2 regions of the Agromyces sp. Root1464 genome follow, and region 2 is predicted to be linked to the other one. Evidence: predicted binding sites of a transcription regulator. Region 2 holds the regulator's gene; the other holds the start of a gene.
The links. The regulator HspR, encoded in region 2, represses chaperone genes until heat shock. The targets are predictions, from matches to a motif close to AAGTTGAGTCNNNNNGACTCAACTT.
Positions count from the first base shown of each region.

Region 1: a site for HspR is predicted at 1,719-1,743, ahead of ASD23_RS13155 (Hsp20/alpha crystallin family protein). Genes of this name have one in related genera too.

Region 1 covers NZ_LMFU01000002.1:1,627,146-1,630,543, forward strand. Annotated here, with positions in the region: gene ASD23_RS13145 (amylo-alpha-1,6-glucosidase) at 1-75, shown strand, start outside; gene ASD23_RS13150 (glycosyltransferase) at 90-1,157, shown strand; gene ASD23_RS13155 (Hsp20/alpha crystallin family protein) at 1,239-1,679, opposite strand; gene ASD23_RS13160 (DUF6098 family protein) at 1,847-2,278, opposite strand; gene ASD23_RS13165 (TFIIB-type zinc ribbon-containing protein) at 2,341-2,679, opposite strand; gene ASD23_RS13170 (cold-shock protein) at 2,947-3,153, opposite strand; gene ASD23_RS19400 (hypothetical protein) at 3,272-3,394, shown strand.
Region 2 covers NZ_LMFU01000001.1:1,239,108-1,242,505, reverse strand. Annotated here, with positions in the region: gene ASD23_RS05700 (cation-translocating P-type ATPase) at 1-737, shown strand, start outside; gene ASD23_RS05695 (hypothetical protein) at 816-1,544, shown strand; gene ASD23_RS05690 (heat shock protein transcriptional repressor HspR) at 1,550-1,966, opposite strand; gene ASD23_RS05685 (DnaJ C-terminal domain-containing protein) at 1,976-2,971, opposite strand; gene ASD23_RS05680 (nucleotide exchange factor GrpE) at 3,111-3,398, opposite strand, start outside.

The DNA.
Region 1 (3,398 bases), on a different contig from region 2:
GACGACACCTCGGTGACGGGGCTGCCCGACCACATCACCCTGCATACGGCCCCGCGCGGTCCCTCCCGCGCCTGAACTGGAGGTGTCCCATGCGAATCGGCATCATCGCCCCACCGTGGATCCCCGTGCCGCCACCGGCGTACGGCGGCATCGAGTCGTTCATCGACACACTGGCCCGGGCGATCGTTCGCACCGGCCACGACGTCGTGCTCGCGGCATCCGGTGACAGCACCTCGCCGGTCGAGCGCCTGCCCGGCTTCCCTCCCTCGGGCTCCGACACGATGGGCCTCACGACGCACGAGATGCGGCACCTCATTCGCGCCTACGCGCAGTTGGACGACGTCGACGTCATCGTCGACAACACGCTCGCGGGCCCGATCCTGGCCCGCACGGCCGCCATGGCACCGGTCGTCACGATCGCGCACGGACCGTTCATCCCGCTCGTGCAGGAGCTGTACGGCGCCGCGTCGCCCGACATGGCGTTCGTCGCCATCTCCCACCACCACGCCTCGACCGCCGGCTCGGTGCGCATCGCGCGCGTCATCCACCACGGCATCCGCGTCACCGACGTGCCGATGGGGCCGGGCGGCAGCAGCGCCTGCTTCGTCGGCCGGATGAACCCCACGAAGGGCGTCGTCGAGGCGATCCGCGTGGCGGAGCGCGCCGGCATTCCGCTCCGCATCGCCGCGAAGATGCGGGAGCCGGCCGAGCAGGCGTACTTCGCCGAGGCCGTGCGCCCACTGCTCGGCCGGAACGCGGAGTACATCGGCGAGCTGTCGACCGCCGAGACGTGCGCGCTCATGGGCGAGTCGTGCGCGCTCGTCAACCCGATCCAATGGGACGAGCCCTTCGGCCTCGTGATGATCGAATCGCTGGCCACCGGCACTCCCGTGGTGGCGACGCCGCGCGGCTCGGTTCCCGAACTCGTCGACGACGGCGCGACCGGCTTCGTCCGATCCGGGATCGACGAACTCGCGTCCGCACTCGTCGACGCCGCCGCGCTCGACCGGACGGTGTGCCGGGCGCGGGCGCAGGCCCGCTTCACCGACGCCCGGATGGCCCGCGACTACCTCGATCTCTTCGCCGACATGCTCACGGCCGACGTGCCCACGGCCGGCGCGCTCACGGCCGACCGACCGATCCGCCGGACGGCGTGAATCCGGCGCGCGCACGACGGAGGCCCGCCCGCCATTCGGCGAGCGGGCCTCCCGTGGTGCCGTGTCGGCTCCTCGCGAGCGTCAGCTCGACGAGCCCGCGGTCACCTGTTGCTGCTCGGAGTTCGGCGAGCTCATCACCTCGACCTTGCGGGGCTTCGCGCGCTCGCTCATCGGGATGATCACGCTCAGCACGCCGTTGTCGTAGTGCGCGCTGATGCCGGCGGTGTCGATGCCCTCGCCGAGGGTGATCTGGCGAAGGAACGAACCGCTCGGTCGCTCGTGCGCGAGCCACTTGACCTCGCCGTTGGCGCGCAGCGTGCGCTCGGCGCGGATCGTGAGCAGCTGACCGTCGACGTCCACGTCGACCGAGCCGGGGTCGACGCCCGGCAGGTCTGCGGCGAGCACGTAGTGGTCGCCATCGCGGTGCAGGTCGATCGGCATCACCCGCGGCCCCTGTCGCGAATCGAGCATGTCCGCAGCGAGGCGGTCGAGCTCACGGAACGGGTCCCACATCATGGCCATGACTTCTCCTCCCTGTCGCCGCCGAAGCGGCAGATTCTGGAGTTGAGCCCCTTCGACTCAACTACGTCCAGATTAGCACTCTCCTCTTGCGAGTGCCAAGACTGTCGCGAGTCGAATCCGGCGCGATTGAGGCGCGAACACGCGCGAGCACTCGCGGACCGCGCGCCCTATTCCGGCCCCCGGCCCGCATCGAACCGAGTGCGATATCTCGCCTTCGCCTCGTCGAGCAACGCGTCGGACAGCCGCACGACGGGCTCGACGTCGGCGAGCAGCGGCTCCGAGTCCGGGCCCCTGCCGACGATGCGCCCGCGCAGCACCCAGGCGAACCGCTCGGGGTTCCGCTCACGCAGGTGCTTGTACTGGCAGAGCTGCCTCGCGAGCCAGTCGGCGCGCTCGCGAGTCCACCACGGCTGCGGGTCGAGCGGATTCACCGACAGCCCTGGCAGCTCGAGTCCGCTCTCGGTGTCGATGCTCGCCTCGTCGCGATCATGCTCGAATCCCTCGGAATACCGCACGTGGAGTCCGGGCATCCGCCCGACGAGCGCATCGAGTTCGTCGAGCGAGTCGAGCTCCGGGAGCTCCGCGTCGAGCGCGTTCATGGCGCGATGCTAATGCCGGCCGTTCGCGGCCGACAGCGGGTTGACGAGTCGGTCCGCCGGGATCAGTCGAAGAGCTCGGAGAGCCAGCTCTCCTTCTTCTTCTTGCGGTAGCCCTGGTCGCCGTACCCGCGGTTGTCGTACCCCCGGTTGTCACCGCGGTTGTCGTACCCGGACTGCTGGTACGACGGCTGGCCGTAGGCCGGCGCCTGCGGCTGCGTCGGCGGAGCGGGCGGAGCAGGTGCGGCCTGGGTGGGAGCCGAGAACTCGCGCGCCGCGCGCTCGACGATCTTGTCGAGTTCGCCCCGGTCGAGCCACACGCCGCGACACGTCGGGCAGTAGTCGATCTCGATGCCGCTGCGTTCGCTCATCACGAGCACGGTTCCGTCGGTGGGGCACTGCATTGGGGGCTCCTTCTTCGGGGCCGACCGGGATCGATCGGGGTTGTTCGACGAGTCGAGCCTAGGGATCCAAGCTTTGAAGAAGCTCCGGACGGGTGTCGAAAGAGGCAGGAGTGCCGAGTCGACCGGCAGAGCACGAACCCCCGGAAATGCACAGAGCGGATGCCGCGGCGCCTGCCTCACGAAGAGGCGGCTGCCGCGACATCCGCTCGTGGATCGGGTGCCAGCGCGCTCAGCGCACCGGCACCCGATCGAAAGGGATGCGAGAACTTACGAAATGACCGTGATGTTCTCAGCCTGCAGGCCCTTGGGGCCGCGGGCGGTCTCGAATTCGACCTTCTGGTTCTCCTCGAGCGAGCGGTAGCCGCCCGATGCGATCGCGCTGAAGTGCGCGAAGACGTCGGCCGAGCCGTCGTCAGGAGCGATGAAGCCGAAGCCCTTGTCGGCGTTGAACCACTTGACGGTTCCGGTAGCCATATTCTTTTCCTTCTGTAAAGCCGAGCCGCCGAAGCGGCTGCGACGTGCACGGCCTCAGGCCGTGCAGGGTTCCGACGGCGACGTCCGCCGCCGGAAGTTGGTGGTGCGAGCAAGTCGCATGGAGTTCGTGCCCGGGTACGAGACGAAACGGCCCGGCGTGCGAGACGCCGCGATCAGTGACCTGCGGGAGGAACCGGTGCGGGGCTTCGTCGCCGTCATCGCACCGAGTGCTTCGGCGTGAGAGA
Region 2 (3,398 bases):
TGCTCACCGACGACAACTTCGCGACCCTCGTGCATGCCGTCGAGATCGGCCGCATCGTCTACTCCAAGATCACGGCGTACCTGCGATTCCAGATGACGCAGCTGCTCAGCCTCATCATGCTGTTCCTGGCGGCGAGCGCGTTCTCGATCGCCGAGGGCGTGGCGCTGTTCCCGGCGCAGGTGCTGTTCATCAACTTCTTCGTGGCACTGTTCGCGGTCTTCGCGATCGCCGCCGACGCGAACCCGCCCGGCATCATGAACCACCCGCCACGGGATCCGAAGATCGGCGTCGTCAACCGGGTCTCACTCGTCGAGTGGCTCGTCTACGGCGCCGTCATCTTCCTGATCGCGCTCGTGCCGCTCCTCTGGGGGCCCGACGAACCGAGCCCGGTCGAACCGACCGCGTCGATGACGATGGCCTACGTCGTGCTCGGACTCGCCACCGTGCTGAGCGCCCTGCTCATGCGCCGCACGCCCGAGTCGGGTCTGCTGGCGCCCATCGCGGCGGTCGCCAAGATCCTCGTCTGGCCGGTGCTGCTCATCGTCGCGTCGACCGAGATCGGCTTCCTGCAGCGTGCGCTCGGCACCGTCTCGCTCACGGGCTGGCAGTGGCTCGGCTGCATCGGCCTCACGATGGTGCTGCTGGTCGTCGTCGAGGGCGACAAGTGGTTCCGTCGGCGCCGGCTCGCACGCCGCCTCGCGGCGAATCCCGTCGCCGCCACCGTCGGCATCCGCTGACGTCCGGGCCGGTGCTCCTGATCACGGCCGAATTCGCTGAGTGCGGCTCTCGGCGGGGTTTGCTACCCTCGGGTCCGCATGCAGGACGCACGAGCCGGGGGACGACGGGCGGCGCGACATGAGGTCGCGACGCCCGTGACGCGTCCCCGCCGCCAGGCGTCGCCGCGGGCGAGCTCGCCCCGCCGATCGCTCGCCGCCGCCGCCGTGCTCTCGGTGCTCGGCCTGCTCGCGGGCCTCGCCCTCGCGCCGCTGCCGCAACCCGCCGGCCTCGCCTCCTTCGCCGCCGCGAGCGGCCAGCACCGCGGCGAGGCGCAGGATCTCACGGTCGCAGCGGATGTCGCGGCGCCGACCGTCTCGCACGATTCCTACGTCGCGACCACCGGCACCCAGACGCTCGTCGCCGGCGGCACGAACGTCGACTGGGCCAAGCTCGTGCTCATCGAGGGCGGTTGGCCGTTGACCGAGGAGAACGTCACCTTCATGATGCGCTGGATGCGTCAGGAGAACGGCGCCGACAACTGGTGGAACCGCAACAACCCGCTGAACAACGGACAGGGGTCGGGCGGCGGCTCCGGCCTCGGCAGCTACCCGAGCCTCGTCGAAGCGGCCTACTACGCCGCCGAGAACCTGCAGTCGGGTCGCTATCCCGAGGTCGACGCCGCGCTCGCGCGAGGCGATTCGGCCGACGCCACCGCGCAGGCGATCTGGGCGTCGGCCTGGGCCTCGAGCCACTACGGGTACGGCACGCACTGGAGTTCGCGGCCCTACGACGTCATCGAAGCCCCGGCTTCGGCCTGGGGTCGCTGACCCGCCTACTCGCGCTCCAGCGGACGCCACACGACGACCGCGTTCTCGCGGCGCACGCGGGTTCCGGCTCGCAGCGAGATGACCTCGCCGGCCGAACCCGCCGCGAAGACGCGGCGGCCCGGGCGGTTCAGCATCTCGTCGGCGAGCGCGCCCTCGAGTTCGCGCACCCTGGCGCGCAGGGTCGCCACCTCGTCTTCGAGTCCGAGCACCCGTCGGATGCCCTCGAGGCTCACGCCCTCGCTCGAGAGCTGGGCGATCTCACGCAACTGCACGACGTCGTGCATCGAGTACCGCCGAGACTTGCCCGCGGTGCGGGTCGGCGAGACGAGCCCGAGCCGGTCGTACTGGCGCAGCGTCTGGGGGTGCATGCCCGCGAGTTCGGCGGCGACGGAGATGACGAAGAGCGGGCTCCTCTCGTTCATCTCCACCGCCTAGCCCTTCGCCTTCGCGAGCAGGTCGTCGCGGGGATTCTCGTCGGGCAGCAGCGCGGCGAACTCCTCGAGCTTCGCCTCCGCCTCCTTCGAGAGATGGGATGGAACGGCGACCTGCACGACCGCGAGCAGGTCTCCGGTGCCCTTCGGGGTCTCGACTCCGCGGCCCTTGACGCGCAGGACCCGGCCGCTCGGCGTGCCGGGGGCGACCCGCAGCTTGACGGGGCCGCCGCCGAGGGTCGGAACCTGGATCGTCGCGCCGAGGGCGGCCTCGGTGAAGGTGACGGGCACGGTGACCCTGAGGTTCAGGCCGTCGCGCTCGAAGACCGGGTGCTTGCGCACCGTCACGGTCAGCACGATGTCGCCGGGCTCGCCGCCGTCGGGCGAGGGCTGACCCTTGCCGCGCAGTCGGATCTTCTGCCCGTCGGCGACACCCGCGGGGATTCGCACCGTGATCGGCTTGCCCTCTGCGGTCTGCAGGGTGATCTGGTCGCCCTTGGTGGCCGTGACGAAGTCGAGCGTCGTCGACGCCGTGACATCCCGACCCTTGGTGGGCCCGCCGGCGCCGCGGTAGCCGCCGGTGGGCTGGCCGAAGCGGCCGCCGCCGAAGAGCCCGCCGAGCAGGTCGTCGTAGTCGCCGCCCTGCTGGAACGTGTAGGACTGGCCGCGACCGCCGCCGCCCTGGCCGAACATGCCGCCGAAGACGTCTTCGAAGCCGCCCGCGCCGCCGGCACTGCCGGGCGCGGTGAAACGCGCGCCGGAGCCCATGGCCCGCACGGCGTCGTACTCCTTGCGCTGCTCGGGATCGGCGAGCACGGAGTGCGCCTCGCTGATCTCCTTGAACTTCGCCTCGGCGGCAGCGTCACCGGGGTTGGAGTCGGGGTGGTACTTGCGCGCGAGCTTGCGGTACGTCTTCTTGAGGTCTGCGTCGCTCACGTCTTTGGAGACGCCGAGCACCTTGTAGAAGTCTTTGTCGAACCAATCCTGACTGGCCACCGGCACCTCCTCTTCTGAAATCTAGTCGGGTCTGTCTGTCGGGGCACGCGATCCCGCTGGTCGAGTAGCGACGAAGGAGCGTATCGAGACCTCGAACGGGTCTCGATACGCGCTTCGCGCTACTCGACCGGCGGATGCACTACTGCGGGGTCTTCACGACGACCTTCGCTGCGCGGAGCAGCGTGCCGCCGAGGGCGTACCCGGTCTCGACGACGTCGGCGACCGTGTCGATCTCGACGTCGTCGGCCGGCTGCTGGAAGATCGCCTCGTGCCGCTGCGGGTCGAACGGCTCGCCGACCTCGCCGAACGAGGTGAGGCCGAGCTTCTCGGCAGCGCCGCGCAGCTTCGCCGCGATGGTCGCGAACGGCGCGTCTCCGTCGAGGTCGCCGTGCTTCTCGGCCCGGTCGAGGTCGTCGAGCACGGGCAG